2 regions of the Micrococcus sp. 63XJN7_6_ISO-PGPR-S23-444 genome follow, and region 2 is predicted to be linked to the other one. Evidence: predicted binding sites of a transcription regulator. Region 2 holds the regulator's gene; the other holds the start of a gene.

Region 1 (15,685 bases), 460 kb from region 2:
CCACGATCTCGCGCAGCCGCCCCGCCGCCGTGGGCTCCGCCACGTCCAGGCGGTGCCACTCGACGCCGTCGTAGGGCGCTCCGGCCCGGTCCGGGCCGCGCCGGCTCACGCCCACGATCGAGCTCACCTCGTCCGCGGCCTGGAGGCGGTGCAGGACAGCGGTGCCGACGTTGCCCGTCGCGCCCAGGACGACGATCCTCACGGCTTCAGGACCACCTTGATGCAGCCGTTCTCCTTCTTCTGGAACGTCTCATAGAGGGCGGGCGCGTCCTCGAGCGGGGCGGTGTGCGTGGTCAGGTCGAGCACGCCGAGGGGGTCGGACGGGTCGTCGAGCAGGGGCAGCAGGTCGTCCACCCAGCGACGGACGTTGCACTGGCCCATCGTCAGGGTGACCTGCTTGTCGAACAGGGTGAGCATCGGCATCGGGTCCTTCATGCCGCCGTAGACCCCGGAGAGCGACACCGTGCCGCCACGCCGGACCGCGTCGATCGCGGTGTGGAGGGCGCTCAGGCGGTCGACGCCGGCGGTCTTCATGGCCGCCCGGCCGAGCGCGTCGGGCAGCAGGCCCACGGCGGTGTGGGCCGCATGCCCCGCCGGGGAGGCGTGCGCCTCCATGCCGACCGCGTCCACGACCCCGTCGGGGCCGCGGCCGCCGGTGCGCTCGCGGAGCACCTCGGCCTCGCCGCCGTCGGCGTCCAGGACCTCGATGCCGTGCCGGGCCGCCATCGCGCGGCGCTCGGGGACCGGGTCGACGCCGATCACCCGGTACCCCAGGTGCACGCCGATGCGTGCCGCCAGCTGGCCGATGGGGCCGAGGCCGAGCACCGCGAGCGTGCCGCCGTCGGGGACGTTCGCGTACTGGACCCCCTGCCAGGCGGTGGGGACGACGTCCGAGAGGAACAGCCACTGCTCATCCGGGCCGGTGTGCGGCACCTTCACGGGGCCGTAGTCCGCGTGGGGCACGCGCAGCAGCTCGGCCTGCCCGCCGGGGACGGAGCCGTAGAGCCGGGAGTAGCCGAAGAGTGCGGCGCCGGAGCCCTGCTCCCGCACCTGGGTGGTCTCGCACTGGGACTGCAGCCCGCGCTGACACATCCAGCACCGCCCGCAGGAGATGGTGAAGGGCACGACCACCCGGTCACCGGGCCGGATGTGGGTGACCTCGGACCCGACCTCGCGGACGATGCCCATCGGCTCGTGGCCGATCACGTCCCCCGCGTCCATGAACGGCCCCAGGACCTCGTACAGATGCAGGTCCGACCCGCAGATGCCGGTCGAGGTGACCTCGATGATCGCGTCCGTCGGCTCCTGGATCCGCGGATCCGGGACGTCCTCGACGGCGACGTTGCGCTTTCCCTGCCATGTGAGTGCTCGCATGGTGCGACCGTAGACGCGCCGGACGGGCCGGGGGAAGCATGGAGACGCGGCAGGGCCGCCACCTCGCCGGGGGAGCGGCCGCTCAGCCGGTGCGGCCGTCCAGCGACGCGCGGGTGCGGGCGGCGGCGTCCAGCACGACCGCGCGCAACGGGGCCACCGCGTCATCCGTGTCCTCACCCGCGGCCGGCGGGCCGGCCAGGGCCTGTGCCTCCACGCGACGCTGACGCGCGGCGCCACCGTCGTCGATCATCGCCTGGACGCCGGCGAGCTCCGCCGCGCAGCCCAGCCGCTCGGCGACCGGGGTCAGTCGCTCGATCTCCGCCGGCAGGTGCTCCGCCAGCGGGACCTGGGTGCCCCGGGCGTCCACGATCACGGTGGCGTCCATGCCGTACCGGGCGGCGCGCCACTTGTTCTCCTGCACGTGCCACGGCGGCAGGACCTCGACCGTCTCACCGCGCTCCAGGCTCGCGGACAGGTCATCCACGAGGCACTGCGTGTAGGCGGTCACGGCGGCGATCTCCTCGAGCGTGGCCAGGCCGTCGCACGCGCGCATCTCCACCGTGCCCAGGCGGGGCACGGCCCGCACGTCCCAGCGGCACTCGGTGACGTCCGCGATCATGCCCACCTGCTCCATCTGGGCCACGCAGCGCTCGAAGCCCTCCCACTCCTGGAACTGGAACGGCAGGCCGGCCGTGGGCAGCTGCTGGAACAGGAGGGTGCGCTGGGACTGGTAGCCCGTGTCCGTGCCCGCCCAGAAGGGGGACGAGGCCGAGAGTGCGAGCAGGTGCGGCACGCGGTTGACCAGGCCGTTCACCACCGGCATGGCCTTGGAGACGTCGTCCAGGCCCACGTGCACGTGCACGCCGAAGATCAGCAGCTGCCGACCCCAGTACTGGGTGAGATCCAGCATGCGGTCGTAGCGCTCACTGGGCGTCGAGGGCTGCGCGATCGCTTCCGCGAACGGGTGCGTGCCCTGGCAGAACAGGGAGATGCCCCGCGCAGCCGCGGCGTCGGCCACGCGCGCGGCGATCCGGCCGAGGTCCGCCGTCGCGGCGTCGACGCGCTCGTGCACGCCCGTGACGAGCTCCACCGTGTTCTGCAGGAGCTCGCTGGTCATGTGCGGGTTCACGTCGTCTTCGGCGAGGCCCTCGGCCGCATGCAGGGTGCGCAGCAGGTCCGGGGCCTCGGAGCGCAGCTCGCCGGACACGGCATCCACGAGCGCGAGCTCCCACTCGATTCCGAGAGTGGACTGCGCGGAGTCGGCGAAGGGCAGAGTCATGCCGCCCATCCTAGAAGCCCCGGCCCGGTCTGTGCCCGGTGTCCACGCTTCGGACCTAGGGTGGGGCGCATGGCCCGCCCCCGCCCCGCCTCCCGCCCGCCGCGCCCCACGGCCGCCGCCTCGGAGGCGGACGCCACCGCCCTGGCCCCCGTCCTCGAGCCGGGGGGCCGCGCGCTGCTCGACTCCCTCGCCGGGTACCGCGAGGCCGACGCGCTCGCGGTCTCCTCCCGCCTGCGTGCGGCCGGGCATCCTCCGGAGCGCGTGGCCGCCGCGCTGACCCAGGCCGCGCTGCGGTCCCGGGCGGAGGCCCGCCTCGGGCGGCAGGCGCGCCGGATGCTGTTCACCCGCGACGGCCTGGAGCAGGCCACCCGCCCGCTGGTCGCGGGCCTGCACGCGGACCGGCTGGCGGCCGCGGGGGCCCGGCGCGTCGCCGACCTCGGCTGCGGTCTCGGCCTGGACGCGCGCGCCTTCGCCGACCGGGGCCTGGACGTCGTGGCGGTGGAGCGGGACGCCGTCGTCGCCGCGGCCGCCGAGGTGAACCTCGCCGGCCACCGCGGTGCGCGTGTGGTGCACGGCGACGCCGTGGCCTGGGCCCGCGCCCACGTGCCCGCCGAGGCGGACGCGGTGTGGCTGGACCCCGCCCGCCGTCAGGTCGGCGGGGGCGGGTCCGCGCGCGTGTTCGACCCCGAGGCGTTCTCCCCGCCCCTGAGCGTCGTGACGGACATCGCCGCGACGGGCGTGCCGGTCGGGGTCAAGCTCGGCCCGGGGCTTCCGCACGAGGCCGTGCCGGAGGGCGCCGAGGCCGAGTGGGTGAGCATCGACGGCGACGTCGTGGAGGCCGCCCTGTGGTTCAACGCGGCGGCCCGCCCCGGGGTGCGGCGGGCGGCGCGCGTCATGACCGTCCGGGGTGGGGAGACGACGACGGCGCAGCTCGTCTCCGGCGCGGACTTCGGCGACTCGCCCGAGGTCGAGGCCGTGGGGGAGGAGGGCATGGCAGGGCTCGTCGGCGCGGTCCTGCACGAGCCGGACGGCGCGGTCATCCGGGCCGGACTCGTGACGGACCTGGCCGTGTCCTGGCCCGTGCCGACGCGGCAGCTGGACCCCCACCTGGCCTACCTCGTCGCGCCCGAGCCCGTGCACGACGGCCTGGCCCGCGCCCATCGGATCGAGGCGGTGCACGGCTTCCACCTGGCCTCCCTGCGGCGCTGGGCGAAGGAGACCGGGGTGGGCCGGCTGGACGTGAAGAAGCGGGGCATCCGCGAGACGCCCGAGGAGGTGCGTCGCGCCGTCCTCGGCGGGGCGAAGCCGGGCCGGCGTGGCGGGGCCGGACGGCACGCCACCCTCGTGCTGGCGCGCGTGGGTCGGTCGCGGTTCGCCCTCGAGGTGACGCCGTTGGACTGACGGGGCTCGAGGCCGCGGGCCCCGGGCGGCGGGAGCCGTCGAACCCCCGTTGGGGGATTACGGCACCCTCGTGTACGGTATTCGACTGAGGCAAGGCTCACCTCCACGGGAGCGCGCCCACCACCCCGACTGCTCATCCCGGGGCAGCCCCGCCGCCCAGAAGGAGAACCATGCCGCGTTCCGTCAGCGCCCCCCGCCTCGCCCGTTTCGCCCTGACCTCGGTGGCGGCCCTCGCCCTCGTCGGCTGCTCCGCCGGCGGCGCGGCCACGGGCTCGTCCTCCGCGAGCGCCTCCGGCGAGTCATCGGCCTCCGCGAGCGCCGCCGGCGGCTCCTCGGCCGCCTCGGGCGGCATCGCGACCGGGGTCACCGTCACCGACATGTCCGGCGCCGAGGTCACCCTGCCGGAGGAGGTCGACTCCGTCATCGCCACGGACAACCGCATCTTCCGCACCCTGGACGACTGGGGCGTCGAGCTGTCTGCCGCGCCGAAGCAGATCATGTACAAGGGCGAGGGCGGGCCCTCCTACCTCCAGGACGACTCGGTCGCCGACATCGGCAACCACCGGGAGCCGGACATGGAGCTGTTCGTCACGGCCGAGCCGGACGTCGTGTTCAACGGCCAGCGGTTCAACGAGCGCAAGGCCGAGATCGACGAGCTGACCGGCGACGCCGCCGTCGTGGACACGGACTTCGACGTCACGCAGACCCCCATGGACGAGGGCCTGAAGGAGCTGACCACCCTGCTGGGCGAGGCCACCGGCCACGAGGCCGATGCCGAGAAGCTCATCGCCGACTTCGACGCCGCCACCCAGCGCGCCAAGGACGCCTACAACCCCGAGCAGACCGTCATGGGCCTCATCGCCTCGGGCGGCGAGCTGTCGTACGTCGCGCCCAGCACCGGTCGCGCCATCGGCCCGTTCTTCGACATGCTGGGCCTGACCCCGGCCCTCGAGCAGTCGGGCACCGACAACCACCAGGGCGACGACATTTCCGTCGAGGCCATCGCGAAGTCGAACCCGGACTGGCTGATCGTCATGGACCGCGACGCCGCCATCGGCGAGGAGAACGCCACCGCCGCCGAGCTGATCGAGCGCTCCGAGGCCCTCCAGGACGTGACCGCGGTGAAGGAGGGCAACATCGTCTACCTGCCCGCCGACTTCTACGTCGCCGAGGACATCCAGAACCACACCACCGTCATGGAGGACCTCGCGAAGGCCTTCGAAGGCGCGCAGTGATCCTCGACGTGCGTCACCACGTCGCCGACGCCCCGCCCCGGCTCGAGGAGCCGGGGCGGGGCGACCGCGTGTGCTGGGTCCCGCCCGCCGTCCTGCGGCCCGAGCGCACCCGCTGGCAGCGCACCTGGCCGCTGCTGGTCGGCGTCGTGGTGACCGCGGCCCTCGTCGTGGTCTCGCTGTTCGTGGGCGTGTACGACGTCGGCGCGGAGGGCGGACGCGAGATGTTCGCCATCACGCGCGTGCCGCGCACGGTCGCCCTCGTGCTGGCCGGCGCCTCGATGGCGATGTGCGGGCTGATCATGCAGCTCATGACGCAGAACCGCTTCGTGGAGCCCAGCACCACGGGCACCACCGAGTGGGCCGGTCTCGGCCTGCTGGTGACCATGGTGCTCGTGCCGGGGGCGGGCCTGGTGACCCGGATGGCCGGGGCCATCCTCTTCGCCTTCGTCGGCACCCTCGTGTTCTTCCTCTTCCTGCGGCGTGTGCGCCTGCAGTCCTCCCTCATCGTGCCGATCGTGGGCATCATGCTCGGCGCCGTCGTGGGCGCCGCCTCGACGTTCCTCGCCCTCCAGACGGACATGCTGCAGCAGGTGGGCGCGTGGTTCGCGGGCTCGTTCACCTCCGTGGTCCGCGGCCGGTATGAGCTGCTCTTCCTCGTGCTGATCGTGTGCGTGGCGGTCTTCGTCATCGCGGACCGCTTCACCGTGGCCGGCCTCGGCAAGGACGTCGCCACGAACGTCGGCCTCAACTACGACGCCGTGATCCTCACCGGCGTGGCCATGGTGGCCGTGGCCACCGGGGTGGTCACCGTGGTGATCGGGGCCCTCCCGTTCCTGGGGCTCGTGGTCCCCAACCTCGTGTCCATGGTCCGTGGCGACAACCTGCGCACGAACCTGCCCTGGGTGGTCATGGTCGGCGTGTGGATCGTGATCGTCTGCGACCTGATCGGGCGCACCGTGATCGCCCCGTTCGAGGTGCCCATCTCGCTGATCCTGGGCCTCGTGGGCGCGATCGTGTTCCTCGCCCTGCTGCTGAGGCAGGCCAAGCATGGTTGAGCCGCTCGCGACCGCCCCGGGTCGCATCCCCGCCCCGCCCGGCGGCGCCACCGCGGCCGGGCCCGTCGACGCCGACGCCCCGCGCCGGTCCGGCGCGTTCGTCACCGCCGCCGACCGCCGGAGGTATGCGGTCGTCGTCGCGGTGCTGGCCGTCGTCGCCGTGCTCTCCACCGCCGGGGTCCTGCTCTGGGGCAACGGGGCCGAACCCGGTTCGCGCGCGTTCTGGATGATCGCGCGGATGCGCGTGGAGTCCCTGGGCGTGATCGGCATCGTGGCGCTGTGCCACTCCTTCGCGACCGTCAGCTTCCACACGGTGACGGGCAACCGCATCATCACGCCCTCGATCATGGGGTTCGAGGCGCTCTACACCGCCGTGTCGACCGCCGCCGTGTACGTGCTGGGGGCCGCGGGCGTCGCGGTGCTGACCGGGGTGGGGCCGTTCCTCGCCCAGGCCGCGCTCATGGTGGCGCTGGCGACGGCCCTGTACTCGTGGCTGCTCTCCCGGCCCTACGGCAGCGTCCATCTGATGCTGCTCGTGGGCGTGGTGCTGGGCGGCGGGCTGGCCGCGCTGAGCACGTTCATGCAGCGACTGCTGGACCCGAACTCGTTCGACCTGCTGAGCGCGCGGCTCTTCGGCAACATCTCGAACGCCCGGACCGAGTACGTGGCGATCGCCGCGCCCATCGCCGTCGTCGTGTGCGCGCTGCTGTGGCTGCGCTCCCGCCGCCTGAACACGGTGGCGCTCGGCGCCGACGCCGCGACCAACCTGGGCCTGCACCACCGGCGCGAGCTCATGGTGACGCTGCTGCTGGTCTCCGTGCTGATGGCCATGACCACCGCGCTCGTGGGCCCGATGACGTTCCTCGGCTTCCTCGTGGCGACGCTGGCGTACAGCCTCGTCGACACCCACGACCACCGGTTCATCCTCCCGGTGGCGGCGCTGGCCGGGTACGCGGTGCTCACGAGCGCCTACTTCGTGCTGCGGCACGTGTTCTACGCGGGAGGTGCGGTCACGGTGGTCATCGAGCTGATCGGCGGCATCACCTTCCTGATCGTCGTGATGAGAAAGGGACGTCTGTGATCGAGCTGCGCGGCGTGGTGAAGCGCCACAGCGACGAGGTGTGCATCGGACCCGTGGACCTGGACATCCAGGCCGGGGGAGTGACCGCGCTCGTGGGGCCCAACGGGGCGGGCAAGTCCACGCTGCTGACGATGATCGGCCGGCTGCAGGACGCCGACGCCGGGACGATCGCCGTGGGTGGGCACGACATCACCACGACGCCGTCCCGGAGGATCGCGCAGACCCTGTCCATCCTGCGGCAGGAGAACCACTTCGTGACGCGGCTGACCGTGCGACAGCTCGTGGGGTTCGGGCGCTACCCGTACACGCGCGGGCGGCTGACCCTGGAGGACGAGCGGCACGTGTCCGACGCGATCGACTTCCTCAACCTCGGCCCGTTCGAGAACCGGTACCTCGACCAGCTCTCGGGCGGCCAGCGGCAGCGCGCGTACGTGGCGATGGTGCTGGCGCAGAACACCGAGTACGTGCTGCTGGACGAGCCGCTGAACAACCTGGACATGCAGCACTCGGTGCAGATGATGCAGCAGCTGCGTCGGGCCGCCGACGAGCTGGGCCGGACCGTGGTGATCGTGCTGCACGACATCAACTTCGCCGCCCACTACGCCGACCGGATCGTGGCCATGGGCGACGGCCAGGTGGTGGAGACCGGCCCCCCGGCCGAGATCCTGCGCCCTGAGGTGCTGGAGCGGATCTTCAAGACCCCCTGCAGCGTGGTGGACGGACCGCACGGGCCGCTGGCCGTGTACTACTGAGCGGGGCGACGGTGAGGCCGGCCCGGGTCGGTCCGGGCGGGGGTCGGGTGCCCGGCCGACGCGAGCGTTCCGTGGGCAGAACCCGCCGGGTCTCGCCTTCCGGGGGCAGAACCCGCGTGTTTCCAGGTTCCGTGGGCAGAAGCACCCTCGCTTCTGCCCACGGAACCCCTGCGCATGGACGGCAGGGCCATACGCGACGACGACGTCAGGCATCCCAGCCGTTCGAGACCTGTGCCCGTCGTCTGAGGACGGCCTCGATCACCCGCGCGTATCCCTCGCCGACGTCCCGGCCCGTGACGTGCAGGGTCATCTGCCCACGCTCCGCGTAGTACTGGTCTCGCCGGGCGTCCCGGGCGTGTTGCTCGGCACTCCGGTGCACCTCGCCGTCGTACTGGAGGACGAGCCGGCAGTCCTCGAACCACAGATCGGCCTCGGGGGCGTCCCGCCGCCCGGGGTCGAACACGTGCTGCAGCGTCGGCTCGCCCAGCCCCGCCTCGACGAGCGCCAGCCTCAGCCGGGTCTCCTGCGGCGAGTCGGCACCCACCCGTACGCGCTCGAGCGCCGCCGTCGCCCGCGGTCTTCCGACGAACCGCCCGAGCGGCCGCATCGCCTCGTGCAGCGCGGTGACCGTGGTGATGGGAGGCCGCCGGCCGCGCGGGGACCAGGGGTGACGGACCAGGTGGTCACCCGCCGACACGAGGGATGCCTCGTCCCAGGGGTGGCCGATCGAGCACAGATCGAGCCAGGTCCGTTCCGGCGTCGTCACCCGTAGCCCGAGCACGGAGGTGACGTGGCCGGCGGGCAGGGGTCTGCGGTGCTCCATGACGCCGGGGATCCGCGCCCGTGCGGTGCCGCGGTGCAACGTGATCTCGACGGCGGCGCGTCGCGTGGCCCCGCCCGGGGGAAGCGGGAGGCCGTGGAGGTGCGCCGCCGTCTCGTGGGAGAGAACGGCGTCGGGACGGGACCGCAGGAGGGCGGTCAGCAGGTCGAGGCCGACCCCGTGGTGCGGCGGCGGGAGCCCGGCAGACTCCCAGGTGCGCAGCGGCATGTCACGGCGACGGTGGATGCCGCGGGCGAGGCGGAGGACGTCGGACCGCCGCACCCGGCTGGGCGGCAGACCGCGTTCGAGCACGTCGCGGGTGGTGAAGACGGGGACGAGGGGGAGATCGGGGGCGAAGGACATGGGTCGACCTTGACGCGGTCGGCCTGACGACGGCCGGGCGGGCCGCGTGTCTGTGCACACCAGCGCAGGGTGGGCCGGCTGTGCAGGACTCGGCGGCGGCCGGTTGTCCCGCCGGGACGACGTCGTCATGGCTCGGTGGGCAGAACTGCGAGGAGTTCCGCCCACGCAACATCCGTGGGCAGAAGAGAGGGCGCTTCTGCCCACGGAGATCGAAAACCTGCGGATGCTGCCCACGCGACGGGCGGGGGTGCGGTTTCTGCCCACGGAGGGTGGCGAGGGGGGAGGGTGGGGAGTGGGGGAGGGACAGGTTGCGGGCCGCAGTCGTGACCACTCCGCGTGCTCTTGGGCTCGGAACCCGCCCCGCCCGCCGCCCCACGGCATCCCACCGCACCGCGCCCCGCGCCCTCCGCCCACGGCGGACGGCGGGGACACGGCTGGCACTCATGTTGAAGGAGTGCCAGAACCCGGAGTAGAGTGGGCACTGGCACTCGGGGGTACCGGGTGCCAATGCCCGAGGTGGACCGTCCGGCACCGCGACGACGGAGGGTCTGACGCCCGTGGCGCACCCGCAGACCACAGCATCAGCGGTCCGGCGAGCCCGCCGGAGCCGCACGTCGACGAAGAAGGAGTGTGCAGCATGTCTGTCTCCATCAAGCCCCTTGAGGATCGCATCGTTGTCCGCCCCCTGGAGGCCGAGCAGACCACCGCGTCGGGCCTCGTGATCCCGGACACCGCCAAGGAGAAGCCGCAGGAGGGCCAGGTCGTGGCCGTGGGCCCGGGCCGGGTCGCCGAGAACGGCAACCGCGTGCCGGTCGACGTCGCCGAGGGTGACGTGGTGCTGTACTCCAAGTACGGCGGCACCGAGGTCAAGGTCGGCGGCGAGGAGTACCTGGTGCTCTCCGCCCGCGACGTGCTGGCCGTCGTCACCAAGTGACCCCGCCGCGACGGGCCCGGTGAGCGGCGCGCACCGCACCGGTGCGCGCGCCCCGGGCCCCTCGCGTCCCCGCACCCCCTGACTCCCTGAACGAAAGGAGCGTCCGTCATGGCCAAGCAGCTGGCTTTCAACGACGACGCACGCCGCGCCCTCCAGGCCGGCATCGACAAGCTCGCGGACACCGTCAAGGTCACCCTCGGCCCCAAGGGTCGCAACGTGGTGCTCGACAAGGCGTGGGGCGCCCCCACCATCACCAACGACGGCGTCACGATCGCCCGTGAGGTGGAGCTGGAGGACCCGTACGAGAACATGGGCGCCCAGCTCGCCAAGGAGGTCGCCACCAAGACCAACGACATCGCGGGCGACGGCACCACCACCGCCACCGTGCTGGCCCAGGCCCTCGTGAACGAGGGTATGCGCCAGGTCGCCGCCGGCGCCGCGCCGGGCGAGGTCAAGAAGGGCATCGAGGTGGCCGTGGCCGCCGTCGAGCGGCGCCTGCAGGAGAACGCCCGCCCGGTCGAGGGCCAGGAGGTGGCCCACGTGGCCGCCATCTCGGCCCAGAACGACGAGGTCGGCGAGCTGCTGGCCCGCGCGTTCGACACGGTCGGCACCGACGGCGTCATCACCATCGAGGAGTCCTCCACGACCTCCACCGAGCTGGACGTCACCGAGGGCATGCAGTTCGACAAGGGCTTCCTGTCCCCGTACATGGTCACCGACGCCGAGCGTCAGGAGGCCGTGCTCGAGGACGCCTACGTCCTGATCAACTCGGGCAAGATCTCCAACGTGCAGGAGCTGCTGCCCCTGCTGGAGAAGGTCCTGCAGGCCAACAAGCCGCTGTTCGTGATCGCCGAGGACGTCGAGGGCGAGGCCCTGTCCACCCTCGTGGTCAACAAGATCCGCGGCACCCTGAACGTCGTGGCCGTCAAGGCCCCGGGCTTCGGCGACCGCCGCAAGGCCATGATGCAGGACATCGCGATCCTCACCGGCGCCCAGGTCGTCTCCCCGGACCTCGGCATGAAGCTCGAGCAGGCCGACCTGGACGTGCTCGGCTCCGCCCGCCGCATCACCGTCACCAAGGACGAGACCACCATCGTCGACGGCGGCGGTGCGGCCGAGGACGTCGAGGCCCGGGTCGCCCAGATCAAGGCCGAGGCCGCCGCGACCGACTCCGACTGGGACCGCGAGAAGCTCCAGGAGCGCCTCGCCAAGCTCTCCGGCGGCATCGGCGTGATCCGCGTGGGCGCCGCCACCGAGGTGGAGCTCAAGGAGCGCAAGCACCGCATCGAGGACGCCGTGTCCTCGACCCGCGCCGCCCTCGAGGAGGGCATCGTGGCCGGCGGCGGCACCGCGCTCATCAACGCGCTGACCGCGCTCGACACCGACGCCGACGTCCAGGCCCTGACCGGCGACGCCGCCGTGGGCGTGGACATCGTCCGCAAGGCCCTGAAGCAGCCGCTGCGCTGGATCGCCCAGAACGCGGGCGAGGACGGCTACGTGGTGGTCTCCAAGGTCGCCGAGCTGGAGCCGAACCACGGCTTCAACGCGAAGACCGGCGTCTACGGCGACCTGATCGCCGACGGCGTGATCGACCCGGTCAAGGTGACCCGCTCCGCGCTGGCCAACGCCGCCTCCATCGCGGCCCTCGTGCTGACCACCGAGACCCTCGTGGCGGACAAGCCCGCCGAGGAGGACGAGGCCGACCACCAGCATTGACCCCTGAGTCGGCCCTGACGCGGCCGGTCGACGACGACGGCCCCTCGCCCGCCCGGGTGAGGGGCCGTCGTCGTGCGGGCGGGAGACGACCGCCGTCCGGGGCGCCCCCTAGGGTGTGCCCATGGACACACCCACGCCGCCCCGTCCCACCGGGTCCCACCCGACCCGGACCCCGGCCCGGCCACGGCTGCGCCGCTTCGTCCGGGAGTTCTCCTATCCGCACGGCATCCACCCGGCCCTCGTGCCGGGCGTGTCCGTGGAGGACCGCCGGGTGCGCTACGGCGTGGACCGGGCGATCCTCACCGTCGTCGGCCTGCTGGTGGTCGGCTTCGTGGTGTGGGGCGTGCTGCAGCCGGACGCCGTCCTGGCCGTCTCGAGCGCGGCCCTCGACTGGGTGATGCTCCACGCCGGCTGGCTGTTCGCCCTGCTGGCCATCGGGATGGTGTGGTGTTCCTGCTGGCCCTGGCGTTCTCCCGGTACGGCGAGATCCCGCTGGGCCTGGACGGGGAGAAGCCGGAGTACTCCACGGCGAGCTGGTCGGCCATGCTCTTCGCGGCCGGCATCGGCATCGGCATCATCTTCTTCGGCCCGTACGAGCCGCTGACCTACTACCTGGCCCCGCGCCCGGGGGCGTATGAGGCGGGGAGCGAGGAGGCGGTGACGGGCGCGCTGGCCCAGGACGCGCTGCACTGGGGCGTGAACGCGTGGGCGATCTACGCGATCGTCGGCCTGTCGGTCGGCTACGTGTCCTACCGCCGGGGTCGGGTGCCGCTGATGAGCTCGATCATCGCGCCGCTGTTCGGCGACTCCCAGCGCAGCGACTCGGTCGGCGCGCGCCTGATCGACGGGCTCGCGATCATCGCCACCCTGTTCGGCACGGCGGCGTCGCTGGGCATCGGCGCCCTGCAGATCGGCCGCGGCGTGCAGATCGTCTCGGGCTGGTCCGCGCCGGGGAACACGGTGGCGCTGGGGATCATCGTGGTGCTCACGATCGGCACCATCTTCTCGGCGGTGTCCGGTGTGGCCCGCGGCATCCGGTGGCTGTCCAACATCAACATGCTGCTCGCCCTCGGCCTGGCGCTGTTCTTCTTCGTCGTCGGCCCGACGGCGTTCCTGCTGAACATCGTGCCCGGCGTCCTGATGGACTACGTCTCCTCCGCCCCGGACGCCCTCGGCGCCTCGATGGCCGAGGGGGAGGACATGCAGGAGTTCCTCTCCAGCTGGACGATCTTCTACTGGGCGTGGTGGGTCAGCTGGGCCCCGTTCGTGGGCGTGTTCATGGCGAAGATCTCGAAGGGCCGGACCATCCGCCAGTACGTCCTCGGCGCCCTGTTCATCCCGGCCGCGGTGATCGTCGGCGCGTTCACGATCATCGGCGGCACCACCATCTGGCTGCAGCGGACGCAGGGCTCCGTGGCGCCGGACGGCACGGCCGCGTCGCTGCCCGCGCCGGCGGAGATCTTCTGGGTGGTCCTGGACCAGCTGCCCGGCGGCGGGCTGGTGGCCCCGGTCGTGATCGTCATGCTGGCGGTCTTCTTCATCACGACGGCGGACTCCGCCTCGATCGTGAACTCGCAGCTCTCGCAGCGCGGCGCCCCGGCCCCGCGCCGCACGATCACGGTGTTCTGGGCACTGTGCATGGCGGGCATCGCCGTCGTGATGCTGCTGACCGGCGGCGACACCGCGCTCACCGGCCTGCAGAACCTCATCACCATCACGGCGCTGCCGTTCACCGTGGTGCTCATCCTCATGGCGGTCGCGCTCCAGCGCGAACTGGCCAACGACCCTTTCGCGATCCGTGACCGGTACCAGCGGGCCGCCGTCGAGAAGGCGACGGTGCGGGGCCTGGTGGAGTACGGGGACGACTTCGCGTTCACGGTGGAGCGCACCCCGCCGGGCAGCTGGTACGCGGCCGGCGAGGGGTTCGACTCCACCGCCGCGGAGATCACCGACTGGTACCGCCGCACGGACGAGGACGGGAACCCCGTGGACGACGACTACGTGCTGGGCGAGTACCTGGACGAGGGGGACGGGGGCGACGCGGACGGGCCCGCCGGAGTGGGCCCGTCCGATCGGTGACTCAGGCGCGCGGCTCCGGGGTGCCGACGAGCTCGGCGCGGGAGTCGGCGGTCGCGTGGGCGCGGGCTTCGACGATCTCCTCCTCGTCCTCGCCGAAGATGTCGCCGCGCGGGGCGTCGTAGCGGTCCCGGTCGAGGATGCCCTCCTGGGAGGCCACGAGGGCGGGGATGAGGGCCTGGCCGGTCACGTTGAGGGCGGTGCGGCCCATGTCCACGATCGGGTCGACGGCCAGGAGCAGGGCCATGCCCTCGAGGGGCAGCCCGGCGGTGGACAGCGTGAGCGTGAGCATCACGGTGGCGCCGGTGGTGCCGGCGGTCGCGGCCGAGCCCAGCACGGACACGAGCGCCACGAGGGCGTACTGGCTCAGGCTCATGTCGATCCCGTAGAACTGGGCGATGAACACCGCGGCCACGGCCGGGTAGATCGCGGCGCAGCCGTCCATCTTGGTGGTGGCGCCCAGCGGGACGGCGAAGGAGGCGTAGCCGGTGGGCACGCCGAAGTTGCGCTCGGCCACCCGCTGGGTGACGGGCAGCGTGCCGAGGGAGGAGCGGGAGACGAAGCCGAGCTGGAACGCCGGCCACACGCCGGTGAAGAACTGCTTGACGGAGAGTCCGTGCAGGCGCGCCAGCAGCGGGTACACCACGAGCATCACGAGGGCCAGGCCCACGTAGATCGCCACCACGAACTTGGCCAGCGTGCCCATCGTGGACCAGCCGTAGGAGGCCACGGCGTTGCCCAGCAGGCCGATGGTGCCGATCGGGGCCAGGCGGATGATCCACCACAGCAGCTTCTGGATGATCGCGAGCACCGAGCGGGAGAACGTGAGGAACGGGGCGGCCTTCTCGCCGACCTTGAGCGCGGCCACGCCCACGACGATCGCGATCACGAGGATCTGCAGCACGTTGAACGTGGGGGAGGAGGCGAGCGCGCCGTCCTCGCCCGCCGTCGTCTTGACGGTCAGGCCGAGGAAGTTCGCCGGCACCAGGGAGGTCAGGAAGTCGAGCCAGCCGACGTCCTTGGCCTGGTAGGACGCCGGCGCGGTCTGGCCGGTGCCCACGCCCGGCTGCAGCGCGACGCCGACGGCGAGGCCGATGAGCACCGCGATCAGGCTCGTGATGGCGAACCACAGCAGGGTCTTGGCGGCCAGGCGGGCCGCGTTGGTCACCTGGGCCAGGTTGGCGATGGAGGCGACGACGGCGAAGAAGACCAGCGGGACGACCGTGGCCTTCAGCAGGCTGATGTAGATGCTGCCGACGGTGGCCAGCGTCTCGCCGAGCCAGGTCGGGTGCTCGGAGGTGTGCCCCGTGGCGCGGGCGATCAGGCCCAGGACGAGGCCGAGGACGAGGGCGGCGGCGATCTGCCAGCCGAAGTTCGACGTCCAGGCGGGGAGCCGGCGTCGGGGCGCCGGTGCGGGGGAGGACTGTGCGGTGCTCATCCGGGGAGATTAGGCGGACCAATATCACGACGCCGAACCGGATTGCGCCATGTGACGTCGTGGTGACGTCCGTCTCGCCCCCGCGTGGCCCAGCGCGGGGGCCCTGTGACGTGGCCCGCACCCGGGTCGCCGGTTTGACCCCCGGGCATAGAATCGCGGAA
Region 2 (8,316 bases):
CCGCCCAGGGCATCGAGGCGCAGACCCTGGCGAACCTCTACCTCGCCATGGAGCACGAGTTGGAGATCATCCCCGTGCTCAACAAGATCGACCTGCCCGCCGCGGATCCGGACCGCTACGCGGCCGAGCTGGCCTCCCTGATCGGCTGCGATCCCGAGGACGTGCTGCGCGTGTCCGGCAAGACGGGCGTCGGCGTCGAGGAGCTGCTGGACCGCGTGGTCCGCGCCGTCCCCAGCCCGGAGGGCGACGCGGACGCCCCGGCCCGCGCGATGATCTTCGACTCCGTGTACGACACCTACCGGGGCGTCGTCACGTACGTGCGCGTCGTGGACGGCCGGCTCTCCCCGCGGGAGAAGGTCCGCATGATGTCCACGGGCACCACCTACGAGCTCCTCGAGATCGGCGTCTCCTCCCCGGAGCCCGTACCCACGAAGGGCCTGGCCGTGGGCGAGGTGGGCTACCTCATCACCGGCGTGAAGGACGTGCGGCAGTCCAAGGTGGGCGACACGGTCACCAACCACGCCCACCCGGCCGAGCAGTCCCTGGGTGGCTACGAGGACCCCAAGCCCATGGTGTTCTCAGGCCTGTACCCCATCGACGGCTCGGACTATCCCGTGCTGCGTGACGCCCTGGACAAGCTCAAGCTCAACGACGCCGCGCTCGTCTACGAGCCGGAGACCTCGGTCGCGCTGGGCTTCGGCTTCCGCGTCGGCTTCCTCGGTCTGCTGCATCTGGAGATCGTGCGCGAGCGCCTCGAGCGCGAGTTCGGGCTCGACCTCATCTCCACCGCGCCCAACGTGGTCTACGAGGTCACCCGGGAGGACCGTGAGGTCGTCACCGTGACCAACCCCTCCGAGTTCCCCGAGGGCAAGATCCTCGAGGTGCGCGAGCCCATGGCCTCGGCCACGATCATCGTGCCGGCCGAGTTCATCGGCGCCGTCATGGAGCTGTGCCAGGCCAAGCGCGGCAACCTCAAGGGCATGGACTACCTCTCCGAGGAACGGGTGGAGATCCGCTACTGGATCCCGCTGGCCGAGATCGTGTTCGACTTCTTCGACCAGCTCAAGTCCCGCACCAAGGGGTACGCCTCGCTGGACTGGAAGGCCGACGGTGACCAGGCGGCCGACCTCGTCAAGGTGGACATCCTGCTCCAGGGCGAACAGGTGGACGCGTTCTCCTCCATCACCCACAAGGACAACGCCTATACGTACGGCGTGATGATGACGGGCAAGCTCAAGGAGCTGATCCCGCGCCAGCAGTACGAGGTGCCGATCCAGGCCGCCATCGGCTCGCGCATCATCGCCCGCGAGAACATCCGCGCGATCCGCAAGGACGTGCTCTCCAAGTGCTACGGCGGCGACATCTCCCGCAAGCGCAAGCTGCTCGAGAAGCAGAAGGAGGGCAAGAAGCGCATGAAGATGGTGGGCCGGGTCGAGGTCCCGCAGGAGGCCTTCATCGCCGCCCTGTCCTCGGACGGCGCCGGCGCCGACCAGGCGGCGAAGAAGTAAGTGCCCGCCCTGCCCCTCGGCGAGCCGGTCCCCGACGACGGCCGGCTGCCGGCCGACGTCGGGCAGCGGGTGCGCGCGGCCGCCGGCGACGGCGCGGCGCGCACCTTCAGCCTGTACGTCCACGTGCCGTTCTGCACCGTGCGCTGCGGCTACTGCGACTTCAACACGTACACGGCCGTCGACCTCGGCCCCGGCGCGGGCCGCGGCGACTACTGGGAGTCGGCGGTCGCGGAGCTGGACTTCGCCGCGGACGTGCTCGCGTCCTCGGACGTGCCCGCCCGCCCGCTGCACACGGTGTTCTTCGGCGGCGGCACGCCCACGCTCCTGCCGGCCGCGGACCTCGTGCGCATCCTCCAGGCGGCGGTGGACCGGTTCGGGATCGCGCCCGGCGCGGAGGTCACCACCGAGGCCAACCCGGACACCATCACTCCGGAGTACGCCCGTGAGCTCGCGGCCGGCGGCTTCACCCGCCTCTCCCTGGGCATGCAGTCCGCGGTGCCGCACGTGCTCGCCACGCTCGAGCGCACCCATCGGCCCGAGTCCGTCCCCGCCGCCGTCGCCGCGGCCCGCGAGGCCGGCCTGGAGGTGTCCCTGGACCTGATCTACGGGACCGCGGGAGAGTCCCTCGCCGACTGGCGGGCCACGCTCGAGGCCGCCGTCGCCCTGGCCCCGGACCACGTGAGCGCGTACTCGCTGATCGTGGAGGAGGGCACCAAGCTCGGGGCCCAGGTGGCCCGCGGCGAGGTGGCGGACGTGGACCCCGACGACCAGGCGGACAAGTACCTGCTCGCCGAGGAGCTGCTCGGCGCCGCCGGCTACCGCTGGTACGAGGTGTCCAACTGGGCGCGCGACCCGCAGGGCTCCGGGGTCCACCGCGCGCGGCACAACGTGGCGTACTGGGAGGACCAGGACTGGTGGGGGATCGGCCCGGGAGCGCACTCGCACCTCGCCGGCGTCCGGTTCTGGAACGCCAAGCACCCCGCCGCCTACGCGCAACGGCTGGCCACGGGGGTCACCCCCGCCGTCGGCCGCGAGCGGCCCGACGCCGACGCGCGGCGACTCGAGCGCATCATGCTCGCGGTGCGCACGGTGGACGGGCTCCCGACCGCGGAGCTCGTCTCGGAGACGCCGGGGGAGGCCGCGCGGATCCGCGGGGCGATCGCCGAACTCATCGCCGCGGGCCTGCTGGACGGGCGTGCCGCCGTCGACGGGCGCATCATCCCCACGCTCGAGGGGCGGCTGCGCAACGACGCGATCGTCCGGGCGCTGGCCGGCTTCTGACCGGCCGGCCCCGGGTCAGCGCAGGATGCGCAGGTTGAACGGGTACCGGAACGGACGGCCCTTGGACACGTGCGAGGCGCCCATCACGCCGTAGACCGCCATGGCGGCCCACGTGAGCGCGCCGAGGATCGCGAAGATCGGGCCGACCACCGGCAGCAGGGACAGGAAGAAGAACAGGAGCGTGATGAGCGTGGGCGGCCCGGAGAAGTTCAGGGCCTCGCGCGACTCCTGCGAGGTGAACGGGCCGCGGTCGCGGTAGAGCAGCCACACGACCAGCGGGCCGAGCACGCCGAACGCCAGACTGAGGTGGGCCAGCGCCGCGCGGTCACGGTCCTGCTTCGCCGTGAGCGGGGCGCCGCGGCCGCCGGCCGAGACGAGCCAGGCGGGCGGGCCGTGGCCGGTGCGGCCGGCGTCGGGCTGCGCGCGGGTGTTCACGAGGGGCTCCTCCTGGATCGCGGGACCCGCGCGCCGGGGACCGGGCGCAGGGCATGGGCCAGCATAGCGCGGGCGGGCGGGGGCTGCGCCGAGATCAGTGCTCGGGTGCGGCGGTGAGGAAGTCGATGAGCTCCTCCACGCGGCCCAGCAGGGACGGCTCGAGGTCCGCGTACGTGGTGACGTGGGAGAGCAGCCGCTTCCACCCCAGCCCCGTGGCCTCCTTGCTCCCGTGCGGCCAGCCCAGTCCCCGCAGGATCCCCGTCTTCCAGTCCTGCCCCTTCGGCACGACGGGCCACGCGGGGATGCCGAGGACGGAGGGCTTGATGACCTGCCAGACGTCCACGTAGGGGTGACCGAGGATGAGCACGTTGCCCGCGGCCCCCGGCACGCGCATGGCCTCGGCCGCGAGGCGCTCCTCCTTGGACCCGGTGACGAGATGGTCCACGAGGATCCCGAGCCGGCGCCGCGGACCGGGGGCGAACGCACGGATCGCCCCGGCGAGGTCGTCCACGCCGTGCAGGGGCTCCACGACGATGCCCTCGAGGCGCAGGTCCTCGCCCCACACCTTCTCCACCAGCTCGGCGTCGTGCACGCCCTCCACCCAGATGCGAGAGGCGCGGGCGGTGCGGGCCCGCGCCCCCTCGACCCGTCGCGAGCCGGAGGCGGTGCGGGCCGGCGCCGCCGGGGCCGCGGCGGTCGGGGGGACCAGGGTCACGGGCTCGCCGTCGATCCAGAAGCCGCCGCCGAGGGGGAAGCCGCGGCGCACGCCGCGGCGGTCCTCCAGGACCACCACGTGCACGCCGCCGGAGCGCTCGATGCCGATCACGGCCCCGGTGAACCCGGAGGCCACGTCCTCGACCACCGTGCCGGGGGTGGCGGGCACATCGGGGACGGTCCGGGCGGGGCGGCGCGTCAGGTCGTCGTGGCCCGCGGGGCCCCAGCTGCTCCAGTCCATGGGAGAGCACGGTAGCAACGGGGGCGGGCGATCACCGTGAGCGAAGCCGTGCGGGCCGGTCGGGTCGTCCCCCGGGTCGGACGGTAGCATTGGCACTTGACCCGCCGGAGTGCCAGCCAGGGGCACCTCCGGGGTCGCCCCGGATCCCGACGGACCAGAGGAGGACCGAGATGTCGGAGCAGCCCCGCCGCCTGCAGGTGCTCCAGGCGATCGTGGAGGACTACGTGGCGCTGCGCGAGCCCGTGGGCTCCAAGGCGCTCGTGGAACGGCACGCCCTGGGCGTGTCCTCCGCGACCGTGCGCAACGACATGGCTGCGCTCGAGGAGGAGGGCCTCATCGTGGCCCCGCACACCTCCGCCGGGCGCGTCCCCACGGACAAGGGCTACCGCGTGTTCGTCGACCGCCTCTCCGAGGTGAAGCCGCTGTCCCCGGCCGAGCGCCGGGCCGTGCGGACCCTGCTGGACCCGGAGACGGACACCGAGCACATGATGGAGTCCACGGTGCGCCTCCTGGCCCAGCTGACCCAGCAGGTCGCCGTCGCGCAGTTCCCCCACGAGGACGGCTCCACGATCCGCCACCTCGAACTGGTCTCCCTCGCGCCCACGCGCGTGCTCGTGGTCCTCATCCTGTCCACGGGACGGGTGGACCAGCGGCACGCCGTGCTGGACCGTCCGGTCGACGAGGCGGAGCTGTCCGTGCTCCGCGGCCTCCTGCTGGACGCCCTGCTGGGGCTCGGTCCGGTGCAGGCGGCCACCGTGGTGGACGACGTCGTCACCCGGGTCCGCCCGGAGCACCGGCAGTCCGCCGCCCTCGTGGCCGCGGCCGTCCACGACCTGCTCGAGGCCGGCCGGCAGGACCGCATCGTGCTGGCCGGCACCGCCAACCTGGCCCGCTCCCCGGGGGACTTCGGCGCGTCCATCGGGCCGATCCTGGAGGCGCTCGAGGAGCAGGTGGTGCTGCTGCGCCTGCTCACGGAGATGGAGCAGGACGCCCACGGGGTGTCCGTGCGGATCGGCTCCGAGAACGCCGGATCGCTCGCGGACACCTCGGTGGTCGCGGCCGCCTACGGCCCCGGCGCCGTGGCGAAGGTCGGCGTCATCGGTCCGACCCGGATGGACTACCCGGGCACCATGGCCGCCGTCCGGGCGATCGCCCGCTATCTCTCCCGCATCCTGACCACCTGACGCGCCTCCGCGTGTCCTGGCGGGCCCCGTCCCGCATCGCCCCACGTCCCGCTCTCCCCGAGAGGAATCCCCACCGTGACCGACCACTACGAGACGCTCGGCGTCAGCCGTGACGCCAGCACCGAGGAGATCCGCCGCGCCTACCGCAAGCTCGCGCGCACCCACCACCCGGACGTCAACCCCGACCCGGAGGCGGCCGAGCAGTTCAAGCGCATCTCCCACGCCTACGAGGTGCTCTCGGACGAGGGCCGGCGCCGGGCCTACGACACGACGGGCAACGAGAACGGCCAGGCCGGCTTCCCGGGCGGCTTCGGCGGGGCGGGCGGCTTCGGGGGCTTCGCCGACATCTTCGAGACCTTCATGAACGCCGCCGGCCAGGGCGGCCGCGGCGGCCCCGCCAGCCGCGCCCGCCGCGGCCAGGACGCCCTGGTGACCGCGCGGATCGACCTGCGCGACGCCGTCTTCGGCGGCGAGCAGACGATCGAGCTGGACACGGCCGTGCGCTGCGATCGGTGCGAGGGCTCGTGCTGCGAGCCCGGCACCCAGCCGGAGACCTGCCAGACCTGCCACGGCCACGGCATGATCCAGCGCCCCGTGCGGTCGCTGCTGGGCACCGTCATGGCCACCGAGGCCTGCCCCGCCTGCCAGGGGTTCGGCACCGTCATCCCGACGCCCTGCCACGAGTGCGACGGGCAGGGCCGCGTCCGCACCCGGACGCCGCTGACCCTGCGCATCCCCGCGGGCGTGGACGACGGCACCCGCATCCACCTCGCCGGCCGCGGCGAGGCCGGCCCGGGCGGCGGCCCGAACGGGGACCTCTACGTGGAGATCGCGGTCCGCCCGGACGAGACCTTCCGCCGCGAGGGCGACCACCTGGCCACCACCGTGACCGTCCCCATGGCCGCCGCGGCCCTGGGCACCACCGTCACGCTGGACACCCTGGACGGCAAGCAGTCCGTCAGCCTGGACCCGGGCGTGCAGTCCGGCCACGTCGAGGTCCTCCACGGCCTGGGCGTCGGCCGCCTGCGCGGGCAGGGCCGCGGCGACCTCAAGGTGGACGTGGTGGTCACCACGCCCACCGATCTGGACGACGAGCAGCGCCAGCTCCTGGAGCGCCTGGCCGAGGTGCGCGGCGAGGAGGTCGTGCACGGCGCGCCCCAGGCCAAGGGCATGTTCGCCCGGCTGCGGGAGAACCTGAGGAACCTGTGACCGCCCCCCTGTTCCACCTCGAGCCGGGCGCCCTGGCCGGCGCGAGCGCGGGCGCGGAGGTCGTCTTCGGCGGTACCGAGGCCCGGCACGCCGCCGCGGCCATGCGCCTGGCCCCCGGGGAGGCCGTGCTCCTGGCCGACGGGTCGGGCACGCTCGGCCACGGCACCGTGCTCGCGGCCGCCCCGGACGCGGTGACCGTGCGGCTGGACACGGTGGCGGAGGAGCCGGCGCCCACCCCGGCGCTCGTGCTCGTCCAGGCCCTCGCCAAGGGCGACCGGGATCTCATGGCGGTCCAGGCCGCCGTCGAGCTCGGCGTGGACGCCGTGGTGCCCTGGGAGGCCGAGCGCTCGATCGTCCGCTGGAAGGGTCCCAAGGCCGCCAAGGCCCGCCAGAAGTGGGCGGACACGGCCCGCGCGGCCGCCAAGCAGGCGCGTCGCGCCCGGGTGCCCGCGGTCCGGGACCACGTCTCCGGGACGGCGGTCGCCGGGCTGGTCCGGGACGACGACGGCGGCCGGCTCGTCCTCGTGCTGCACGAGGACGCGGAGCACGGGGTGTCCGCGGTGCCCGCGGAGCGGCTCTCCGCGGCCGCCGAGATCGCCGTCGTCGTGGGCCCCGAGGGCGGGATCGGCCCGGCCGAGCTCGAGGCCTGCGTGGCCGCGGGGGCCGTGCCGGTGCGGCTCGGCCCGCACGTGCTGCGCGCCTCCACGGCCGGCCCCGCCGCCCTCGCCGTGCTCCAGCACCGGCTCGGCCGCTGGTGAGCCCCGGCAGGACGACGCGCCGACGCCTAGACTGGACGGGACGTCCCGCCCCCACGACCCCGAGGTGATCCGCCCCATCGTGACCGTGCCCCCCACGACCCCGACCCCGCCCGCCACCGCGCACGAGGGGGTCGCGTTCGAGACCGCCGACCTCATGGTCCGCACGCTCGGACCGCAGGACGCCCTGTTGCGGATCCTCGGCGGCGTGTTCCCCACCGTGGACGTCACGGTCCGCGACCAGCGGCTGGACCTGGCCGGGCCGGTGGCCGACGTGGCCTCGGTGCGGCGCGTCGTCGAGGACCTGCGCTCGATCGCCCGCCGCGACCAGGCCGTCACCCCCGAGGTGATGGGCCAGGTCGTCCACCACGTCCGCGATGCCGCCACCGGGCGCGGCGCGGGTCAGCTGCACCTGGACTCGATCCTCTCGGGCCGGGGCCGCCGCATCCGCGCGAAGACCCTGCACCAGCAGGACTACGTGGAGGCGATCGACCGCTCCACCGTCGTCTTCGGCATCGGCCCGGCCGGCACCGGCAAGACCTACCTGGCCATGGCCAAGGCGGTGCAGGCGCTGCAGGCCAAGGAGGTCAACCGGATCATCCTCACCCGCCCGGCCGTCGAGGCCGGCGAGCGGCTCGGGTTCCTGCCCGGCGGGCTCTCCGAGAAGATCGACCCGTACCTGCGCCCCCTGTACGACGCGCTGCACGACATGATCGAGCCCGAGTCGATCCCGCGGCTGATGGAGGCCGGGACCATCGAGGTCGCCCCGCTGGCGTACATGCGCGGCCGCACCCTGAACGACGCGTTCGTGATCCTCGACGAGGCCCAGAACACCACCGGCGAGCAGATGAAGATGTTCCTGACCCGCCTCGGCTTCGGTGCGCGCATGGTCGTCACGGGCGACACCTCGCAGGTGGACCTGCCGCGCGGCACCCAGTCCGGCCTGGCCCAGGCCGTCGAGGTGCTCGAGGGGATCGAGGGACTGGAGA

The links. The regulator HrcA, encoded in region 2, represses chaperone genes, less so after heat shock. The targets are predictions, from matches to a motif close to TTNGCACTCGNNNNNNNCGAGTGCNAA.
Region 1: a site for HrcA is predicted at 9,795-9,821, ahead of groES (co-chaperone GroES). Genes of this name have one in related genera too.

What each region holds. Positions count from the first base shown of each region.
Region 1 is NZ_CM176516.1:1,716,424-1,732,108, reverse strand. Features, by position in the region: gene AC3RJ9_RS07865 (NAD-dependent epimerase/dehydratase family protein) at 1-202, opposite strand, end outside; gene AC3RJ9_RS07860 (alcohol dehydrogenase catalytic domain-containing protein) at 199-1,374, opposite strand; gene AC3RJ9_RS07855 (glutamate--cysteine ligase) at 1,457-2,653, opposite strand; gene AC3RJ9_RS07850 (THUMP-like domain-containing protein) at 2,723-4,054, shown strand; gene AC3RJ9_RS07845 (siderophore ABC transporter substrate-binding protein) at 4,225-5,289, shown strand; gene AC3RJ9_RS07840 (ABC transporter permease) at 5,286-6,344, shown strand; gene AC3RJ9_RS07835 (iron chelate uptake ABC transporter family permease subunit) at 6,337-7,425, shown strand; gene AC3RJ9_RS07830 (iron ABC transporter ATP-binding protein) at 7,422-8,177, shown strand; gene AC3RJ9_RS07825 (hypothetical protein) at 8,383-9,360, opposite strand; gene groES (co-chaperone GroES) at 9,998-10,294, shown strand; gene groL (chaperonin GroEL) at 10,403-12,010, shown strand; gene AC3RJ9_RS07810 (BCCT family transporter) at 12,458-14,089, shown strand; gene AC3RJ9_RS07805 (dicarboxylate/amino acid:cation symporter) at 14,091-15,524, opposite strand.
Region 2 is NZ_CM176516.1:1,256,756-1,265,071, reverse strand. Features, by position in the region: gene lepA (translation elongation factor 4) at 1-1,508, shown strand, start outside; gene hemW (radical SAM family heme chaperone HemW) at 1,509-2,789, shown strand; gene AC3RJ9_RS05855 (DUF4870 domain-containing protein) at 2,805-3,224, opposite strand; gene AC3RJ9_RS05850 (DUF3097 family protein) at 3,319-4,179, opposite strand; gene hrcA (heat-inducible transcriptional repressor HrcA) at 4,350-5,363, shown strand; gene dnaJ (molecular chaperone DnaJ) at 5,439-6,572, shown strand; gene AC3RJ9_RS05835 (16S rRNA (uracil(1498)-N(3))-methyltransferase) at 6,569-7,330, shown strand; gene AC3RJ9_RS05830 (PhoH family protein) at 7,407-8,316, shown strand, end outside.